Regions from separate parts of the Acidiphilium cryptum JF-5 genome, predicted to be linked through region 1. Evidence: riboswitches for the same ligand, from Rfam matches in the RefSeq annotation. Region 1 holds a riboswitch; the other holds the start of a gene.
What was found. A riboswitch is a leader RNA that binds a small molecule or an ion and turns the genes downstream of it on or off. The one in region 1 is predicted to bind fluoride.
Positions count from the first base shown of each region.

Region 2: linked by a shared signal. The riboswitch ahead of ACRY_RS05455 (respiratory chain complex I subunit 1 family protein) and the one ahead of crcB (fluoride efflux transporter CrcB) in region 1 are both predicted to bind fluoride.

Region 1 covers NC_009484.1:343,636-354,293, reverse strand. Annotated here, with positions in the region: gene ACRY_RS03995 (ABC transporter permease) at 1-1,115, shown strand, start outside; gene ACRY_RS03990 (anion transporter) at 1,276-2,520, shown strand; fluoride riboswitch at 2,580-2,641, shown strand; gene crcB (fluoride efflux transporter CrcB) at 2,775-3,152, shown strand; gene ACRY_RS03980 (DUF190 domain-containing protein) at 3,154-3,477, shown strand; gene ACRY_RS03975 (ABC transporter ATP-binding protein) at 3,580-4,332, shown strand; gene ACRY_RS03970 (ABC transporter permease) at 4,339-6,702, shown strand; gene ACRY_RS03965 (efflux RND transporter periplasmic adaptor subunit) at 6,709-7,932, shown strand; gene ACRY_RS03960 (ABC transporter ATP-binding protein) at 7,933-8,982, opposite strand; gene ACRY_RS03955 (ABC transporter permease) at 8,979-10,535, opposite strand; gene ACRY_RS03950 (ABC transporter substrate-binding protein) at 10,561-10,658, opposite strand, start outside.
Region 2 covers NC_009484.1:669,742-680,399, reverse strand. Annotated here, with positions in the region: gene ACRY_RS05465 (proton-conducting transporter membrane subunit) at 1-1,395, opposite strand, end outside; gene ACRY_RS05460 (hypothetical protein) at 1,397-2,077, opposite strand; gene ACRY_RS05455 (respiratory chain complex I subunit 1 family protein) at 2,077-3,030, opposite strand; fluoride riboswitch at 3,117-3,179, opposite strand; gene ACRY_RS05450 (Coq4 family protein) at 3,389-4,210, opposite strand; gene ACRY_RS05445 (L,D-transpeptidase) at 4,259-4,996, opposite strand; gene ACRY_RS05440 (SCO family protein) at 5,357-5,911, opposite strand; gene ACRY_RS05435 (methyl-accepting chemotaxis protein) at 5,911-7,524, opposite strand; partial or broken gene ACRY_RS20165 (hypothetical protein) at 7,908-8,258, opposite strand; gene ACRY_RS05430 (cephalosporin hydroxylase family protein) at 8,706-9,476, opposite strand; gene ACRY_RS05425 (NAD-dependent epimerase/dehydratase family protein) at 9,603-10,445, opposite strand; gene ACRY_RS05420 (hypothetical protein) at 10,596-10,658, opposite strand, start outside.

The DNA of each region.
Region 1 (10,658 bases):
TGCCCGGGGCGACGACGGCCGGCGGCGCGCGGGCGGGGTTCGGCAGCGCCTCGACCATCACGGTGGACGACGCGCGGGCGATCCTGCGGGAAGACCCGGCGGTGAGCCGGATCGGCTATCTCATCCGCGCCGCCGGACAGGTGCGCTATGCGAGCCAGAACTGGACCACGGCGATCGCCGGCGTCAGCATCGACTATCCGGCGATGACCAACTGGCGCGTCGCCGAGGGGCGGCCGATCGGCGCGCAGGACGAGAGGAACGGCGCGCTGGTCGGGCTGATCGGCCAGACCGTGCGCCAGCAGCTCTTCGCCCCCGGCGAGGACCCGGTGGGGGCGACGATCCTGGTGAAGGGCACGCCGATCCGGGTGATCGGCGTGCTGGCGGGCAAGGGGCAGACGGCGTTCGGCACCGACCAGGACGATATCGTGATGCTGCCCTTCAGCACCGCCGAGCAGCGGGTGCTCGGCACCGCGACGCCCAGCCGGCAGGATGCGCCGCTGAACTGGGCCTATCCAGCCTGGCCCAACCCCTACGGCCTGCAACTGCGGCTGACCGGGTACGTGAACCAGCTGTTCGCCCAGGCGGTCTCGCCGGACGCGGTGGCGGAGGCGATGGAGCAGATCAGCGGCACGCTGTCGGTGCGCCACCGCATCCAGCCGAACGGGCTCAAGGATTTCTCGGTGCGCAATCTCAGCCAGATCGCCGCGGCGGCGCAGGGGTCGAGCCGGATCATGTCGCTGCTGCTGGCCATCGTCGCGTCGATCTCGCTGCTGGTGGGCGGCATCGGGATCATGAACATCCTGCTCGTGTCGGTGACGGAGCGGACCCGCGAGATCGGGCTGCGGATGGCGATCGGGGCGCGGCGGCTGCATGTGCTGCTGCAGTTCCTGGCCGAATCGGTGTTCCTCAGCGTCACCGGCGGGCTCGGCGGGATCGTGCTCGGGGTCGCGCTGTCCGGCGGGATCACGCTGTTCGCGGGCTGGCCGGCGCCGGTTTCGCTGCTGGCGGTGGCGGGCGGATTCCTGTTCTCGGTCGCGGTGGGCGTGGCGTTCGGGTTCTACCCGGCGCGGAAGGCGGCGCGGCTCGATCCGATCGAGGCGCTGCGCTACGAGTGACGCCGGCCGGCCACGGGGCCGCGTGCAAAACCCGGCCGCCTCGCCTATCCTTCCGCCATGAGATGCAGGATTCGATACGGGCGGGCACGGCCGGGGCAGCGACGCGGCCGGCAGGCGGCGTACCTTCTCCGCCGCGGCCGCTGAGCGCAAGGTCCGCGCCATGCACGGCGACCTCTTCGGATCATGGCAGCCGGCCGCGACGGTGGTCATCTTCGCGCTGACCTACGCCGGGGTGGCGCTGGGCCGGTTGCCCTTCTTCCGGCTCGACCGCGCGGGGATCGCCTTCGTCGGCGCGGTGCTGATGGTCGCGAGCGGGGCGCTGACGCTCCGGCAGGCGGTCGCCGCGATCGATTTCGACACGATCGCGCTGCTGCTCGGCATGATGATCCTCGCCGCGGCGCTGCGCCGGGCCGGGTTCTTCGAGCGGATCACCGGGGCGGTGCTCTCGCGCGCCTCCGGCACCGATGCGCTGCTGGCGCTCACCGTCGCGATGGCCGGGCTGCTCTCGGCGGTGCTGGTCAACGACACGGTCTGCGTCGTGCTCACGCCGCTGGTGCTCGAAGCCTGCCGGGCGGGGCGGAAACAGCCCCTGCCCTATCTCGTCGCGCTGGCGACCGCCTCGAATGTCGGGTCGGTGGCGACGATCACCGGCAACCCGCAGAACATGATCATCGGCAGCCTCTCCGGCATCGGCTATGCCGCGTTCGCCGGCGCGCTGGTGCCGGTCGCGCTGCTCGGGCTGCCGATCGTCTTCCTCGTCATCCGGCTGCTGCATCGCGCGGGCTTCGAGGCGCTGACGGCGCCGGCGGCATCCGCCGCGCGGCGCCGGCCGCATGGCGGGCTCATCGGCAAGTCGGTCGTGCTGCTGGTGCTGTTCGTCATCGCCTGCCTCGGCGGCATGCGCCCGGCGGAGGCGGCGCTGGTGGCCGCCGCGCTGATCATGCTGACGCCGGGGGTGAAGAGCCAGCGCCTGCTCGCCGGCGTCGACTGGTCGCTGCTGCTGATGTTCGCGGGGCTGTTCGTCGTCGTTGCCGCGTTGCAGCGCGAGGTGATCGGCGCGGCGGTGATCGGGCGCGTCGCAGCCCTGCATCCGGGCCGGCCGGCGGTGCTGGTGCCGCTCACCGCGATCCTGTCGAACCTGGTCAGCAACGTGCCGGCGGTGCTGGTGCTGCGCCCCTTCATCGCCCATCTCGCCGACCCGCGGCAGGCGTGGCTCATCGTCGCCATGGCATCCACCCTCGCGGGCAACCTGACGCTGCCGGGATCGGTGGCGAATCTCATCGTCGCCGAGCGGGCGCGCGCCGCCGGCGTGCGGATCGGCTTCGGCGACTATCTGAAGTTCGGCCTGCCCATCACGGTTCTCACGATCGCGCTCGGCACCGCCTGGCTCGTCGGCATCGGCTAGGTGGTTCGGGGCGGATTGACAGCCCGGACCCGGCATCGCAAACACGTCCCGTGCGGTCCGGCCGCGCCGGCGATGGGGTTCGCCGTGAACCGCCCGCGGGGCTGATGACTCCTGTTTCGATCCGTCAACCGCGGAGGGACAGGCGCGCGCGTTTTCGACATTTCCGATCCGGCCATGGCCGGCAGGCTTCCGCCCTGCCCCGCCGCCATCCCCTCGACATTCCCGACATTTCCGCCACAACAAGAAGGCGTTTCATGATCAAGACACTTGCGGCCATCGCCTTTTTCGGCTCGCTCGGCTGCTGGGCGCGCTACGGCCAGACCATCTTCATGCAGAACCTGTTCGGGCGCGGCTTTCCCGTCGCCGTGCTCAGCATCAACGTGCTCGGCTCGTTCCTGATCGGCTTTCTCTTCGTGCTCACCGCCGAGCGCGTCGCCATCGATCCGGCGATCCGCACCGGCGTGCTCACCGGCTTTCTCGGCGGCTACACGACATTCTCGACCTTCGAGCTCGAAACGCTCATGCTGGTGGAGAACGGGGAGATCGTGAAGTCGGCGCTTTACGTGCTGCTGTCGGTCGTGCTCGGGTTCATCGGCGCCGTTCTCGGCGTCTACATCGCAAGGAATGTCTGACATGGAAGAACAGGTCACGCTGGTGCGCATCGCGCTGAGCGAAACCGATCACGGGCGGCGGCGCCACCTGATGGAGGACATCCTGACGCGGCTGCGCGACGATTTCGATCTCGACGGCGTGTCGGTATTCCGGGGCATCGCGGGGATGAACGGGCAGAAGATCATCCATGCCGCCGACCTGCTGCATTTCGATGTCGACCTGCCGCTGATGATCGAGATCTGCTGCGCGCCGGACACCGCGATATCGGTGATCGATTCGCTCGCGGATCTGGTGCCGGACGGCCACATCATTTCCTGGCCCGCCACCCGCCATCGCCGCGCGTAGCGCGAAGCGGGGCGCTCCCGCCTCCCCCGCTTGATCGACGTCAATGATGGGGGAGCGCGCGGCGGCTAGGGTTCCGGCCGGTGATGCGTGCGGAGGCGCGGCATGGAACCTGTCGCCGGCGGGGTGGCGTTGCCGGACGAGGAGCGGGCGGCGCCGGTCGCGCTGGTGGCGCGCGGCCTGGCCAAGATCTACCGGATGGGTGCCGTCGAGGTGCCGGCGCTGCGCGATGTCGACCTCACGCTCCGCGAGGGCGAGCTGGTCGTGCTGCTCGGCCCCTCGGGCAGCGGGAAATCCACGCTGCTGAACATTCTCGGCGGGCTCGACACGCCTTCGGCCGGCGAGGTGCTGTTCCGCGGCCAGCCGATCGCGCAGGGCGGCGAGCGGGGGCTGACCCGCTACCGGCGCCGGCATGTCGGCTTCGTCTTCCAGTTCTACAACCTCATCGCCAGCCTCACCGCGCGGGAGAATGTCGCGCTGGTGACCGAGATCGCCGAGGCGCCGATGGCGCCGGAGGCGGCGCTGGAGCTGGTCGGCCTCGGCGACCGGCTCGATCATTTCCCCGCCCAGCTCTCCGGCGGCGAACAGCAGCGGGTGGCCATCGCCCGCGCCATCGCCAAGTCGCCGGACCTGCTGTTCTGCGACGAGCCGACCGGCGCGCTCGACAGCCGCACCGGCATTCTGGTGCTCGAGGCGATCCTGAAGGTGAACGGCGAACTCGGCACCACCACGGCGCTCATCACCCATAACGCGGTGATCGCCGACATCGCCGACCGCGTGCTGAGCTTTGCCGACGGGCGGATCGTCGGCACGCGGGTCAACCCGGTCCGGCACAGCCCGGCCGGGCTGGTGTGGTAGCGCTCGGTGTCGAGCCTCGACCGCAAGCTGCTGCGCGATCTGTGGCGGCTGCGCCTGCAGGCGCTGGCGATCGCGCTGGTGATCGCCTCCGGCGTCGCGCTGATGGTGATGGCGCTGACCACGACCGAATCGCTGGAGGCGACGACCAGCGCCTATTACGAGCGCGCGCGCTTCGCCGATGTGTTCGCCCGGCTGAAGCGCGCGCCGGACTCGCTGGAGGCGCGGATCGCCGCGATTCCGGGCGTGCGGGTGGTGGAGACGCGAATCGTCGAGTCCGGTCTGCTGGATGTCGCGGGGTATCGCGAGCCGGTGGTGGCGACTCTGGTCTCGCTGCCGAAATCCGGCCCGCAGCGGCTCAACGCGCTGGTCCTGCGCGCGGGCCGGCTGCCGGCGCCTGGCCGGCTGCGCGAGGCGGTGGTCGGCGAACCCTTCGCCGAGGCGCATCACCTGCGGCCGGGCGATACGATCGGCGCGGTGCTGCGCGGCCGGCGCGTGGCGCTGCGCATCGTCGGCACCGCGCTCAGCCCGGAATTCGTCTATGCGATTCCGCCCGGCGGGCTGATGCCGGATGACCGGCGGTTCGGCGTGATCTGGATGGGGCGCGACGAGCTTGCCGCCGCCTTCGGCCTGAAGGGCGCGTTCGACGATGTCTCGCTCGCGCTCTCTCCCGGCCAGCGCCCGCAGCCGGTGATCGCCCGGCTCGACGCGCTGCTCGCCCGTTATGGCGGCACCGGCGCCTATGACCGCGCCGAACAGGTCTCGAACTGGTTCCTGAGCAACGAGATCGCGCAGCAGAAGAACATGTCGCGGCTGATGCCGGCGATCTTTCTCGGCGTCGCCGCCTTCCTCACCAACATGGTGATGGCGCGGCTGGTCGCGACCGAGCGGCGGGAGATCGGCCTGCTCAAGGCGTTCGGCTATGGCGGCGGGGCGATCTTCTGGCATTACGCGAAGCTGGTGCTCGCCATCGCCGCCGGCGGCATCGTGCTGGGCGCGGTGCTCGGCGCCGCGCTCGGCAACTGGAACACCAGGCTCTATCGCGAGTTCTTCCGCTTTCCGTTCCTGCTCTACCAGCCGGGGCCACGGAGTTTCGCGATCGCCGCCGCGGTGAGCCTGGCCACCTCGCTCGCCGGCGGCATGGGGGCGGTGGGCCGCGCCGCGCGGCTGCCGCCGGCGATCGCGATGCAGCCGGCGCCGCCGGCGGTCTATCGGCGGTCTCGCCTCGGCCCGGCGGCGCTGGGGCGGTTCCTCGACGGGCCGAGCCGGATGATCGTCCGCCGCCTGCTGCGCTGGCCGCTGCGCGCCTTCCTGGCGAGCGCCGGCCTCGCGCTCTCGGTCGGCGTGCTGATCCTCGCGCTGCAATGGGTCGATGCGGTGAACGCGCTGGTCGAGACGCATTACGAGCGCGGCCAGCGGCAGGACGCGACGATCACCTTCAACGACCTGCGGCCGCGCGGCGTTCTCGACGATATCCGGCATCTGCCGGGCGTGCTGGCGGCGGAGCCGTTCCGCATCGTGCCGGCGCGGCTCGCGCGCGGCCGGGCCGAACAGCGCGAACCGGTGATCGGCGTGCCGGCCGGCGCGCGCCTCGCCCCGGTGCACGACGTGGCGCGGGGGCCGATCGACATGCCGGCGGACGGGCTGGTGCTGTCGCGCCAGCTGGCGGGGCTGCTGCATGCCGGCATCGGCGATCCGGTCCGCGTGCAGTTGCTCGAAGGGCGGCGCGCGGTGCTGATGGTTCCGGTCGTCCGGCTGTTCGACACCTATATCGGCAAGCCGGCCTACATGAACCTTGCCGCGCTCAACCGGCGGATGGGCGATGGCAGCGTGCTGTCCGGCGTTCATGTCACGCTCGATGAACCACGGCGCGCGGCGTTTCTCGCCCGGCTGCGGACCCTGCCGGGGATTGCCGCGATCCAGTTCCGCCGGGCGGCGATCGACACGTTCCACCGGACGATGGGCGAGACCATCGACATCTTCCTTGGTTTCTTCATCGGGTTCGCCTCGGCGCTGTCGGTCGGGGTGATCGTCAACGCGATCCGCATCGCGCTGTCGGAGCGCGAGCGCGAACTGGCGACGCTGCGGGTGCTCGGCTTCAGCCGCGCCGAGGTGGCCTATATCCTGCTCGGCGAGATCGAGCTGCTGGTCTGGATCGCCATTCCGCTCGGCTGCGGGGCGGGGACGCTGCTCGCCTGGTATTTCGGCAAGGCGTTCGAGACCGAGCTGTTCCGGGTGCCGCCGGTGATCTACCCGTCGACCTACGGCACCGCGGCGCTGATCATGATCGCGACGGCGGCGATTGTCGCCGCCTGGCTGCGGCGGCACCTCGACCGGCTGGACATGATCGCCGTGCTGAAGACGCGGGAGTAGGAACCCATGCGCCCCTTCGTCCGGCGGATCGTGATCTGGGGCGTGCTGGCCGCGGCGGTCGGCGCCGGGATCGTCTACAGTTTCCGCCCGCGGCCGGTGGCGGTGGATGTCGCCACCGTTGCCAGAGGCATGCTGCGCGTGACCATCGACGATGACGGCGAGACCAGGGTGCGCCACGTCTACACGCTGCAGGCGCCGCTGACCGGGGATCTCGACCGGATCACCGCCGATCCGGGCGACCCGGTGACCGCGGGACGGACGGTGCTGGCGCGGATCGTGCCGGCGCCGCCCTCGATGCTCGATACCCGCACGATGGCGGAGCGGGAGGCCGCGGTGGGCGCGGCGCTGGCGGCGAAGGCGCAGGCGGCGGCCGAGCGGGACCGGGCGGAGACGACGCTGGTCTTCGCCCGCACCGAGCGCGACCGCGCCCGGCGGCTGCTGCCGCGGCGGGCGATTTCGCAGCGCGAGGCGGACGATGCCGAGCGGGCCTTCCGCGCGGCGGAGGCCGGCCTCGCCGCGGCGCGGGCGGCGCTCGAACTGCGCGACCAGGAACTCGCCGCCGCCCGCGCGCGCCTGCTGCCCCGCGACGCCGCGCGCCGCGCGGCGCCGGCCGGCGAGGTGGTGCGGGTGACGGCGCCGGTCAGCGGCGTGGTGCTGCGGGTGATCCGGCGCAGCGCCGGCATCGTCGCGGCGGGGGCGGCGCTGCTCGATATCGGCGATCCGCACCAGCTCGAGATCGTCATCGATCCGCTCTCGGAGGATGCGGTGAGGATGCGCCAGGGCGAGGCGGCGATCGTCACCGGCTGGGGTGGGTCGGACCTGCACGCGGTGATCCGCCGGATCGATCCGGTCGGGCGGATGAAGGTCTCGGCGCTGGGGATCGAGGAGCAGCGCGTCGATGTCGTGCTCGACCTCACCGATCCGCCCGCGCGCTGGCAGGCGCTCGGCGACGGGTATCGGGTCGATGTGCACGTGATCACGTTCCAGGGCGATGTGCTGCGGGTGCCGCTCGGCGCGCTGGTGCGGATGGGGGATGGCTGGGCGGTGTACGTCGATGACCGTGGCGTGGCGCGGCGGCGGGCGGTGACGGTCGGCGCGCGCGGCGGGCTTGAGGCCGAGATCCGCGCGGGGCTCGCGCCGGGGCAGCGCGTGGTGCTCTATCCGGGTGAGCGGATCCGCGACGGCACGCGCATCGCAATCCGCCCCGCCGGCGCGGAGGACGGGTCGTGACTATCCGCTGAACGGAAACAGGTGCAGCCGGTCGGCCGCGACACGCAGGGCGACGGCGCCGCGCGGCGGCGGGGCCGCGCACTGAACCGGAACCGGCGCGGCGAGTCCGTCGAGCCGCAGCAGCGCCTGCCAGTGCCCGGCCTCGAAATGCGCGCCGATGCAGGTGGCCGGCACGCCCTCGGCGGCGAGGGACAGCGCGCCGCGCGGCCAGAACAGCAGCGCCTGCGCGGCACCGGCGAGGCGGGCGGCGCCGCCGGGGATGGCGAGCTGCGCGCCGCCGAGGGCGATGGCGGCATCACTCCCCTCCCCGCGCGCCGGCACCCTCACGCCCCCGCACAGCCCGGCGAGGCGCGCCGCGTAGGGGGTTGCGGGCCGGGCGAACATGGCGTCCGGCGTGGTGCAGGCGGTCAGGCGGCGGTCCTCGAGGACGGCGACGCGGTCGGCGAGGCGCGCGATATCGGCCGGGTCGTGCGAGATGCAGAGCGCGCTCAGCCCGGATTCGACGATCAGCGCGCGCAGTTCGGTGCGCAGGGTTTCCCTCGTCTCGACATCGAGGCTGGAGAACGGTTCGTCGAGCATCAGCAGGCGAGGTGCAGCGGCCAGGGCGCGGGCGAGGCCGACGCGCTGCTGCTGCCCGCCGGACAGGGTGGCCGGCAGGCGGCCGGCGCAGGACGCGACGCCGAACCGGTCGAGAAGGGCCAGCGCCTTGCGATCCCGCCCGGCGCGGTCGCGGATCACCACCGCCACGTTTTCCAGCACCGACAGATGCGGCCACAGCGCGAAATCCTGGAACACCATGCCGAGGCCGCGCGATTCGGGGCGGATGAAGGTGGCGGCGGCATCGTCGACCACGGCGCCGCCGATGCGGATGGTGCCGCGGGCCGGGCGGTCGAGCCCGCCGATAACCCGCAGCAGGCTGGTCTTGCCCGATCCGGACTCGCCGGCCAGCACGACGCATTCGCCGTGGGCCAGGCCCAGAGACGCCTCCTCGACGACCAGGCGGCCGCCGCGCTGCACGGCGACGCCGTCGATGGCGAGTGCGGCGCTCATGCCGGGCGCAGGCGCCGCGGCGCGGCGAGCAGGGCGACACCGGCGGCGAGCAGAAGGGCGAGCCCGGCCATCGCGCCGAGGCCGAACAGGGCGAGCCGCGCCGAGGCGGCGTAGTCGCTCATCTGGTCGAGGGTGACGATGGCGACGCCGAGCGGCGTGGCGCCCGGCGGATAGAGCAGTTCGGAGACCGGCAGTTCGAACATGATCGCGGCGGCGACCAGCAGATAGGCGTAGGTGAAGGGACGGATCAGCAGCATGCCCTCGATATCCACCAGCCGCGTCAGGCGCGGCAGGCCGTGCAGCCGCGCCGCCGCCACGAGATTGGGATCGAGATCGTCCAGCGCGCCCTGCATCATGCGCAGGGCGAGCGGGGCCATGCCCGCGGTATACCCGATCAGCAGCAGGAGCCGGGTGCCGTAGAGCGGGAGGAGATCATTGTTGAAGGCGACGATGTAGCTCGCGGCGAGCACGAGGCCGGGCACCGCCATGTTGGCGACCAGGGCGACATCGAGCACCGCCGTCATCCGGCGGGCGCCGGCGGCGCGCAGGCGCAGGGTCAGCACGGCGACGCCGAGCGACATCGTCGCGCCGACCATGCCGAAGCCGAGCGAGCGCAGCACCGCGCCGGGATGCGGCATCGACGCGGTCAGCGGCTGGAGCGCGCGCACGAACAACGCCGCGACCGGAATGACGATGCCGACCAGGGCGAACAGGCAGGTGAGCGCGGCGAAGGCCAGTTCGCGCCGCCGGGCGGGGCGCTGGCGCGCGGGCGGGCGCATCCGCCCATGCTGGATCGCCGCGCCCTGCCGGCGGCAGGCCATGGCGAGGCCGCCGAACACCGCCGCGACGGCGATCAGGCGCCAGCACAGGATCGAGGCGCCGGCGAAATCGGTGAGGGTTTCGGCGAGGTGCTGGTAGATCGCGTAGGTCAGGATCGGCACGTGGCTGGTGACGCCCAGCGTCGCCGGGATGCCGAATTCCTGCATCGTCTCGATCACCGCGATGGCGAAGCCGACCGCCATGGCCGGCGCGAGCAGGCGCAGGCCGATCCGCACGCGCGGGATGAAGGGAACGCCGTGGATGGCGGCGGCCTCGGCCGGAGCCGAATCGGCGGCGGCGAGGGTCGCCCGCGCGACCAGGGCGGAAAACGGCAGGGCCTTGACGACATAGAGCATCAGCAGGCCGCCGACGCCGAAGAAGGCCTGCCCGGCAAGCGTGGCGCGCAGGGCATGGCCGCTGAAGATGATCATCCAGCCGGTCGTCAGCATGTAGCTCGGCGTCAGGAACAGGCCCCAGAGCGTCAGCGTGGCGGCGCGGGCGACCGGGCCCGCCGCCGTCGTGGTGAAGAGGGCGAAGAGCGCGCCGAGCGGTGCCGCGACGATCGCCGTGCCGACCGAGAGCAGCAGGGAGACGGCGAAGGCCGGCCAGTCGCCCGCCGCGCCGTGACCGGAGAGGAACGGCATGACCAGCAGGCGGAGCAGCGGGTAGACGAAGAAGGTCGCGATCAGCCCTGCCATGATCGCGGCCCGAAGGCCGGCGGCGCCAACTCTCATCGGCAGCCGGTTCCGCACTGCGGGATCAAGAGCCGGCCCCATCGATCGCGTGGGCGAACCAGGCCAGCACGGTCTTCTCGCGCGCGCCCCAGCGCGCCGCATCGAGCGTTGCGAGATCGAGCG
Region 2 (10,658 bases), 330 kb from region 1:
CAGGCCCAGCACCAGCAACGGGATCAGCGCGAGCCACATCGGCGCGACGGTCCAGGCCCCGAGCCGCGCCGGCCTCGGCGCGTCATCCCCGGCCGGCTCGAAATACATGACGCGAAAATGATCGAGGAAGCCGATGAAGATCAGGATCAGCAGAACCAGCATCACGATCGCCGCCCAGAGCCCGGCGCCGCGGAAACCGGCGCGCAGGATGGTCAGCTCGCTGGCGAACAGGCCGAAGGGCGGCGCGCCGGTGATCGCGACGGCACCGGCCAGCCAGAGTGCTGCGGCGACCGGAAAGTGGCGCGCATAGTCGCGGATCCGCGTCATCGACCGGGTGCCGAAACTGCGCATCGCGTTGCCGGCGCCGAAGAACATCAGCGACTTGTTCAGGCTGTGGTTGAGCATGTGATACATCGCGCCCGCGACGCCGAACGGCCCGCCGAAACCGAAGCCGAGGGCGACGATGCCCATGTGCTCGACGCTGGAATACGCCATCAGCCGCTTCACCCCGCGCTGGCGCACGATGAACAGCGCCGCCACCAGGAGCGAGGCGGTGCCGAACACCGCAAGGATCTGGTCGGGCAGCATGAACAGCCCGGCCCGGTGCAGCACCGCGAGATAGCGCACGATGCCCGCCATCGCCGCGTTCAGCAGCGCGCCGGAGAGCATCGCCGAGACCGGCGCCGGCCCCTCGCTGTGCGCATCCGGCAGCCAGGTGTGCATCGGCGCCAGCCCGACCTTGGTGCCGTAGCCCACCAGCACGAGCAGGAACCCGAGCACGAGCAGCGCGCGGTCCATGTGCGGCGCGGCATGCCGCAGGACGCGCCAGGTCATGTCGTAGGTCGGCCCCAGGCTGAACGTCCCGGCCCAGTAGAAGATCACCGTGCCAAGAAGCGCCAGCGTGATCCCGGCCGAGACGATGATGATGTATTTCCACCCTGCCTCGATCGCCTCCGCCGCCTGCTCGAACGCGACGAGGAAGGTGCTGACCACGGTCGTCATCTCGATCGCGATCCAGTAAAGCCCGGGATTGTTCATCAGCGGCGCGATGAAGATGGTCAGCGCGAACAGGGCGAAGAGCTGGTAGAACCGCGGCAGCCGCGCTTCCTCTCCCGGCATCCGCATGTAGCCGCAGGCATGGATCGAGGCGAGCAGATAGACCACCGCGGCGCACAGGATGATCCAGGCGCCGAGCGGATCGACGATCAGGTAGCGCCCGAGATAGCGGGCGCCGGCGGCAGGGGCGGAAACCGTCATCGCGACCGCGGCGATGAAGCAGAGCCCGGCCGCGGCGAGGTTGAGCCGCTCCGCGAGACGCGGCCGCGGCGCGGCCAGCATCGCCAGCACCGCGAGTGCCGGCGCGCCGATCAGGACCGATGTCGCGATCCCGGTCATCTCAGCCCACCAGCCGCCGCAGTTGCAAGGCACTCGTGCTGCCGACCTGCCCGACGAGATAACGCACCAGCACGCCGAAGCAGACGACGACGATGAGCAGGTCGAACAGGATCACGAGTTCGAGCAGCATCGGCATGCCGGGCACGAGAATCTGCGTGCCGAGGAAAATGCCGTTCTCGAGGACCAGCAGCCCGAGAACGTGACTGACCGCCTCGTGCCGCACCGCGAGCATCAGATAGCCGATCAGCTTCATCGACAGCATGACCGTCAGCGCCAGCACGACGACCTCGGCCGTCAGGTGCAGCGCCTGCGTCATCCGCGCGGCGACGACGAGCGAGAACACGACGGCGCCGGCGCCCAGCACCAGACTCGACCCCGGTCGCAGCAGCGGCTCGAGTTCCCGCTCGATCGTCAGCCGCCGGATGATGCGGAGCAGCAGGTAGGGCAGCAGCGTTCCCCGGAACGCCAGGGTCAGCAGCGCGATGACATAGAGTTCGGGATAATGGTCGATATACCCGACCGCCGCCGAGAGCAGCGCGATCGCCCACGATTCCGCGGCGAAGGCGATGAGGTAATGCCGCAGCCAGCGCGAGCCGAGCATGACGAAGGCAAGCAGCAGGCTCGCGATGGCGAGAACGCCGAACAGCGAGGCTTCGACCGGCGTCGCGTGAAACCCGTGCATCACCCGAGTCCGATCTGCGTGCCGATGATGGCGAGGACCGCCAGCAGGAACGAAACCGCGAGCGGTTCCTGATAGCGGTAGAAGCGCAACCGCGCCTGGATCGTGTCGACCGTCACGATGGCACAGGCGACGATGACGAATTTCACGATCACGCCGGCGGCGCTGCCGAGCACGCCCGGCGCCAGCCCGCGCGTGGAGAGGAACCACGGCATCGTCAGCACGTTGCAGAAGATCGTGTAGAGGATGAACTGCTTCATCATCGACGCCCATTTGAGCAGGGCGTGCAGCGGGCCGGCATATTCGAGCACGCGCGCCTCCTCGATCATGTAGACCTCGATATGCGTGCTGGAATGGATCGGCAGCCTGTCGGTCTCGACCGTCAGCAGGATGAAGAACGCGGCGACCAGGAACAGATGCGCGGGACCGAGATAGACCGCCGGGCTCGCCACCAGCAGGTGGTTCACCACGAAGGGCAGCATCGACCGCGCGAACAGGGTGATGCCGACGAAAACGAGGATCAGCGTCGGCTCCGCGAGAATGCCGATGACCGCCGCGCGGCTGGACCCGATCCCGCCATAGGCACTGCCGGTATCGAGCCCGGCCAGGGTGATCATGAAGGAGCCGAGCGTCAGGATCAGCCCGCCGCCGAGAATGTCCCCCATGTTCGAGAGCGGCAGCGGATAGTTTGTCAGCACCGGAATGAGGATCGGCACCGTCATCATGCAGGTGAAGGCGACGACGGGCGTCACCCAGAACAGCCACGAGGCGGTCTCCGGCACGACGATGTCCTTGTGGAACAGTTTCCACAGATCCCGGTAGGGCTGCAGCACCCCCGGGCCGTGCCCGCGCTGGATCCGCTCCTCGAACTGGACGATGCACCCCTGGATGAACGGCGCCGCCGCGATCGTGAACGCCACCTGGCAGGCCTGCAGAATGGCGTCGCGCACGGTCATGAGCGCAACCGATGGTTCCGTCGGGCTGAATGAAGGCAGTTCCGGCCAATACGCACCATGGCACCCGTCCTCTTCCGCTGTAGCGGATATGAACAGGAGTCATCGGCCCCACGGGCGGTTACACGGTGAACTCCATCACCGGCATCGGAATGCGATACAATCCAACCCTCGCCTGTCCGCCCACGCCTGTCAATCGGAATCGTCGAGGCCGAAGCACAGGGGGGCCGGACGGCGCGATCTCTTGGCCTGTCCTCTACCGCAACGCACCGTCATCAATGTGGCGGATCCGCGATCAGCCCGGTCGGCTGCGCACCGACCGCTTCCGCGGGAGGCCGCGCCAGCGCCGGCGGATCAGAAATCAGACCGTCCGCGCCAGCGCGGAGAACGGCCCGCTGTTCCAGCCCGTCGCCGTTCGGATGCGGGCGATCACCGCGCGATAGGCCACCGGTTCGGCGAGGTTGAGCCGGGCGCGCAGTTCGTCGAGATCCTCGGCCAGCAGCGCCTCGATATCGAGGCTCGGGATCCACGCCGCCGCGCGCCCGATCCGCCGCGCCTCGCGCACGGCGGCGAACACACCATCGCCGTCGAGCCCGGCCTTGCGCAGATAGCGCCGCACCACGAACGGGCCGGTCGTGCTGATCAGGCGGAAGGCGCGGATGCGAAGCTGCTCGTAACTCACCGCGAGCACACAGACCTCGCCCAGTTCGTCGCGGCCATAGCCTGTGAGGACATGATAGAGATCATGCATGTCGCGCGACGTGTAGCTGGAAAAGAGCCTGATCGGCTCGGGCAGTTCGCTGAGCTTCCGGGTCACCGCCGGCGTCGCCTCGATCAGGCCGCGCGCGGACAGCCCCTCGCGCTCCATGAAGGCGAGATAGTGCCGCCCGAGCGAATTCGGCTTCAGGGTACGCAGGTAGTCGTGATCATCGAGCGTGCGGGCGAGCGACCGCTTCTCGCGGATCACCGCCTGCCCGGCGGGAAACGACACGAAGCGGCGGAACACCCGGCGCTGCGAACGCCCGGCCAGCGCGATGCCCATCAGCGCCACCTGCTGGGTGTCCTCCGGGTCGCGGGCCAGGCGGATCAGCGCGCGCATCGCATCGAGCGGCCGGATGCGCTGCCGCGGAACGGTCGCCAGAACGGCGTCGATATCCTCGGGCCCGATGATGCTGGCGGTCATGCTTGTCCTCCGCGAACGGGGCTGGTGTTAACTTTGAAACGCTCATTATCATTTTTTAGCAATTTCTGAAAAATCAAGATTGCCTGGCCCCGTGCTGGGGCCGGGAATGCGGCGCAGGCCGCCCACCCCCCGCGTGATCATCACCAGCGCGCCCGGCAGGATCATCCGCGCGAGGCGAATGACCGCGCCGGGCGCCATCTGCACGCACCCCCGCGATGCCGGCCGGCCGAGCATGCCGACATTGGCCGTCCCGTGGATGAAGATATCGCGCGCCAGCGTGTCGACATCGCCGCCCTGGTTCCAGCCCGGCTGCAAACCCTCGAGCAGCAGGATTCGCCCGACGATCAGCCGGCTCGCGGCAAGGTGACCCGGCGCGAGGACCGGCTTCGCGAACCGGCCCGTTGGCCCTGCGGCATTCAGGACCTGGTCCGCCGGCCCGCCCCGCCCGAGTTCGCCGACGACGCGAAATACCCCAACCGGCGTCCGGTCGCTGCCGCGGCGCTGGCCGACCCCGAAGCGGGAGGTCGAAACCCGCCAGCCGGCGCGATACCGCCCGTCGCGAAACAGGTCGAGCCGCTCGCGCGCGATGTCGACGACGATGAAATCCCGATCGCCCGGCGCCGGATACCGCCGCGCCAGCCGGCGCCAGTCGGCCGCGAAGGCCCGCCGCCGCCACCGCGCGCGCAGCGCCGCAAGGTCGCGCCGAACCCGCGCCGGTAACCGCCGTTCCGCGACCCGCGCCTCGCCCGCCGCCGCTTCCGGCCCCCCACTCCGCCGCGCGGGCACCGCCAACGCGCTTCCGGCGGATCCCAGCGCCAGCGCAACTGCCAGTCCATATCCGATCGCCCGAAGCCTCATCACCTCGCCCCGAAACCCTACGGAATCACCACAACTTGTGGGAGATCGGCATCTCCGCCGGCCACATCAAGTTCAGCCGGCGGGTAGGCGCGAACAAATGCCCGGCACGCCCCTTGCGGATGATCGCAAAAGCGGGCGTTCCATCCCTGTCCGAGAGCAACATGGTGTTGAGACCAACCGGGGGCGTCACGGGCTGGCGCACCTGGTGGCGGCCGAGGTGCGGTCAGGACGATGAACGACCTCTCGGAGACGGACGGCAGCGGATCAGATCATGGCATCGACCAGGGTTCACTCCCTGCCGGGCTTCGGAACCGGATATCGCCGCAGCGCGCTGGCGAGCGCATCGGCGGAAAGCCCGTCGGGCAGCACGGTTGCCAGTTGCCCCGACGGCGACAGGAGATAGATCAGGCCGCCATGGGTCGGCTGCCCATTCGGTCCGTTCGGCCAGGCCACATACACATGGAATGCTGCGATCGCTTCGTTTACCTGCCGTTTGCTCCCGCCAAGGCCTTCAATACGGGGAGAAAACAAAGAGGCGTAATGCGCCGCGGCCTTCGGACGATCATGCCGGGGATCCACCGTGATGAAGACCGCATCGAAAATCCTGTTGCGCGGATCTGCCATTTCCAGCGCCCGCGCGAGGTGCGTCAAGGTTGTCGGGCAACGATCTGTGCATTTCGTATAGCCGAAGACCACCAGCAGATATCGCCCACGGAACCGCGCCTGCGTCACCACCTTCCCGGCGCCGTCCTGCAGGGCGAATCTGAAAGCCGGCGGCGGTGCCGCGATGCAGGCGGCGGGCCAACCAGCCAGTCCGGCAAGAAGCGCCCGACGGCCAGGCATCAGGCCATTTCCTTCGCTGCCGCCGGCCGATACCGCGATGGGGGAGCCGCGGCATCGTCGACAACGAAGCGTTGCTGAAGTGTCATCATATGCCGCGCCTCAGCAAGAAGGCTATTGGCCGCGGCGTTCGCCTCTTCCACCATAGCGGCATTCTGCTGCGTTACCTGATCCATGTCGCCGACGGCCTGGCTGACCATTTTCAGTGACGAGGCCTGTTCGTTCGCGGTATCGCTGATCCGCCGGACCATTTTGTCGATGTCGTTGACCTGCGACGCCAGGCTCGCCAGCACGGCACCGGTTCTGTCGACGGATTCAACACCTGATCTGACCTGGGTTTCGGCCGTGGCGATCAGCTCCCTGATTTCCTTGGCGGCATCGGAGGTCAGTTGGGCAAGAGCGCGTACTTCCGAAGCGACCACCGCGAAGCCCCGTCCCGCATCGCCTGCGCGTGCGGCCTCCACACCGGCATTCAATGCCAGCAAGTTGGTCTGGAAGGCGATGTCGTTGATCACACCGATAATTTGCGCGATCTGCCGGGACGATTCATCGATCCGTCCCATCGCTGTCATCGCCTCATTCACGACTTCGCTTGACGCACGGGTCATTTCATGCGCCTTGCCGGCCAGATCGCGCGTGCTCACCACGTCATCCAGAGTCCGGCTGAGCCCCTGCGAAACTTCGGCGACCGTCGCCGCAGTTTCCTCAAGCGAAGCGGCCTGCCGTTCGGTCCGCCGCGCCATGTCTTCCACGGCAGTGGCAATCTCTGCTGAGCCACTTTCGACCGTTCCCGCCTGAACCACCAGGTCACGAATCACGTCATTCAACTGCTGCGCCGCAGAGTTGAAGTCACGACGCAGGACATCGTATTCGGAAGGAAACGCATCAGTCAGCCTCTCGTTCAGCTTGCCGTGCGCAAGGCCGGATAATCCGCCGGCCAGCGCATCGACAACGTCCTGAAGCCGTGCGGCCTCCTGCTCGCGGGCTCTTGCCTGCGCCGCCTGTTCGGTTGCGCGGGCAGAACGTTCATCCAGTGCCTCCCGTCCTGCTCGTTCAGCTTCCTGCGAGGCCAATTCGGCCCGTCTGACGCTGTTTTCGCTGTCCTCGAACAGGGCATTAATCGAATTTGACATCAGTATGAGCGAAGCCGCTTCGGCGACGAGGATCGAGGCATGCAGAATAACCCGCCGGAAATCCGCACCGTCAGGAAACACCAAAGCCGGAGCGATAAAGTTCAACAAGAGGTGATGAACCGCGACAGCACCCGTCGCCATGATGATTGCGTCGCGGTCGCAGCTGGCCGCAATGACAGCAAGGGCTGCAAAATAGTACATGTGCAGATCAATCTGCATTTCGCTGCCTCGCGCGGCCGCAACCATCACCGAAATGACCGCAACGAATGCGACCGCGGTCGTCAGGCGCGAGGACTTGCCCAATGGCGCCACTTTCCAGCAAATGTGGCAGATGCCGGCAAGCACGATGCCCATGATCAGCGGCTCAATCAAGCCATTGTCCGAGAGATATCCGGTGAGAGCTGCAGCGCCGGCATTCGCCCACATCCAGATGACCAGAAGGCGGCTGACGGAAAGGCGCAAGGTACTGATCTTGTCAGTCATGACCGAGTGTCCTTCACGGGGATGACCGAACACCCGCCGAGATAACGCGAATCGAATACGGCCCACGCACCGGTTGAAAGAGGCGCCATCCCGCCAGACGCGGGTGCGAGGACGACGATATTCTTGGACAGCCCAAACCGGACCACAGACCCCGCCTTCATGGCGGCAAGAAAGATCTGTGTTGTGGTCCACCACGGCGGATACAGAAGCGCGACCGTACGACTACCCGGCACAGGCCTTAGTTCCAGCCAGATACACGCCAGCGCCGAAATCACCATAAGTCCGAGCCCGGGAAGCCATTGAATCAGACGAGAAGCCATAAATATTATCTACTTGTTTCGATAAATAACTCCGTCAATCTGATAGAGCCAACCATTTTAACGTTAGGTAAAAGGGCCAAAATTTCCGTGTGTTACATTCTGTTCCGACTCGGACATGCAACGAGCAAACCCTCGGGCAAGGAGCATGACGGAGGCGGCATAGAGGGGGATTTCGGCTAAGGTGACGGTTGCCTCGAAGTCCTTGGCAAGCCGACCGTTCCGATTGATAGGTGCGAAGTAGCGTTCACCGACCAACCGCCAAGCTTGGACGGCGAAGCCGCCTTAGTCCTTGGGTTTGCACACCGTGGCGATCGTGATTGGACTTGCGGAGGCAACGCGATCACCGGCATATCCGGCATGGGCGTAAACGAGTGCCACGAACGGCCTGCGGCCCCGCGAAGCTCGCAATGCCGGGCGGTCCCTTCACCATCCGTAACCATCCGGCGGATGGCCAGATCACCAAGCTCGAGCCTGCAAAGTGGGAGATGTACGGCATCGGAGAGCTCGGCTTGCTCCAAGCACATCTCATCGGTCTAATGTGAACCAGGCCCGACCAACATCGCGCCAGAGCCCCTATTCCACGCCGAGCCCCGATTCCAATTCAGTTCCGTTTGACACGCAACAAGCCGTTAGCATTGAAACACGGCGTTGATGCTCATGTGCCGCAGGCCATAAAAATATTTATCAAGCGATTTAAACTCACCAGCAAAAACTTGACTACAATCGGCCCACTCGATGATTACGCTTCCAGCCGTCAAAATCTGATAATCGCATCACATTCAAACCCGATTTGAACAAAGACACACCATGCGACCTTGTGATATTCAGATCATTGCCCGACAAAACTCGCTACCAGGATCATCAACATGTGCGTCTGAGCCAACCATCATGGGCAACAGTAATCATAAGCTTGTCGGGGATCAATTTATCAATCTGGAACTCGGGATGGTTCTTTAGGTAGGCATGGACAGCGGTCTTCGGATTATTACCCACCCCCCAAGGCCGGTCAGGATAGGCGTCCGGTTCCATATCCTCGATCAGTGTATCAAAAACCACGCAGTAACTACCGACGGAAACGAGCGATGCATAGGCCTCAAGCTCGGCATAGACATGGTCGTGGGTGTGATTGCTGTCGAGGCACACGAGAACATTCCGATGCGCCGACGCGATGCGGCCCACCTCGGCAATCACGTCCGCCGAAATCGATGATCCCTCGATCATCTCGATCCGCGATCGCATCGGATGCGCATCGATGGCCGTCCGATTATGGGCGCGAATGTCGATATCGATACCGAGGACTTTCCTGCGGGATACAGCCGGCTCCAGTGGCTCGCCTGCCTCGATCGCCTCACACATATCCAGAAGCGCCAGCATCGACGCTGAGAAGATGAGGGACCCCCCATGAGCGATACCGCACTCGACAATTAGGTCAGGCTTTACCTCCCAGATCAACTCTTGCATCGCGATCACGTCGGTCGGGTACTGGATGATCGGTCGCCCCAGCCAATGAAAATTATACGAATATTGGCAAGGCACCGAGGCGCGGAGAAATTCAACCGCCGCCGCGGGCAGACGCCCATTGGCTTGCATCGCTGCAACGCGATCGGGAATCTCGGATTTGAAATCACTCATGGCGATATCTCGACATTAATGCATCTGCTCCACTCCACCACTCCGACCTCCGCACGATTGCAAAACTCCCCTGTCTTCGTCGCCAATATTTCGGAAGGTGGCAGCCTCCGATGGCAACCGCGCCCCTCACGCCTCCGCCCCGGAGTCGCGCAAGCCGACGACCAATGGCGGGTCGGTCAAGTTTTCCGGACGGGCGCCAAAATGCAGGAGATCTCTGCGGTCGTAGATGTCAGCGATACTCTCCGCCAGCGCGCGCACCGTAATTCCTTGCCCACTCGATATGTTAACTGCCCCGATACGCGTACTCTCAAGTTCGTCGACCAGCAGACGCGCCGCCTCACGCACATCCATGAAGTCGCGCACCTGCTCTCCCCTCGTCAATTCCACCGGCTTGCCGAGGGCCAACTGTCGGTGAAGATGAGACACCAGCCGTCGTTCATCCTCCCCGGGCCCGTAAAGATAGAAAAGTCGTGCCCAAAGAAACGAAACTCCCTGTCTTGGCAGCCACTCGCGCAACGTCAAATAGGCTGCGGCCTTGGCAGCCGCGTATGGCGTCGTCGGGTCCAATGGCGTCATATGTGTGAGATAGCCAGGGGAAAGATCGTATTCGAAGCATGTTCCGACGCCGACAAATCGCCCTACTCCCGCACGTGCGACTCCCTGGGCTATGCGCAGGGTGCCTGCGAGGCAGTCGACATTCTTCCCGGACGTCAGGTATTTCCCCGGCTCCGCATACCAAGCCGCGTGCAGGACAATGTCAGTCTCGGCAGCCACTTCGGACCACCATTCAGAAGTTTCGGCAAAAAGATCCGGCGTCTCCACCACTTCATCACTAATTCCGAGCCCAACCAGGCGCCCCACGGTCCCGGTCCGCACCACACAGCGAAGATCGTTCCCCCGTGCTTTCAGGACCTGAGCCGCCGCCCTGCCAACAAAACCTGTCGCACCCGTCAGCAGAATCCGAGCCATCAGAAAATTCCGCCCCCCTCATCGGACTGCACAATCCACGCCCTGCTGAACGCCACATTTTCCGGTCGTCCCGATCCTGTAACAGGAGACCCAAGCCCGACCTCCAGTATTTGCGTCTTCACAAAAGCAGCCCAGCTGGATATTCGAAGCTCACAATGTCATCGTCTGATTGAACAAATTCTGAAACATGACACATCCCTCCGAGTTCAACCA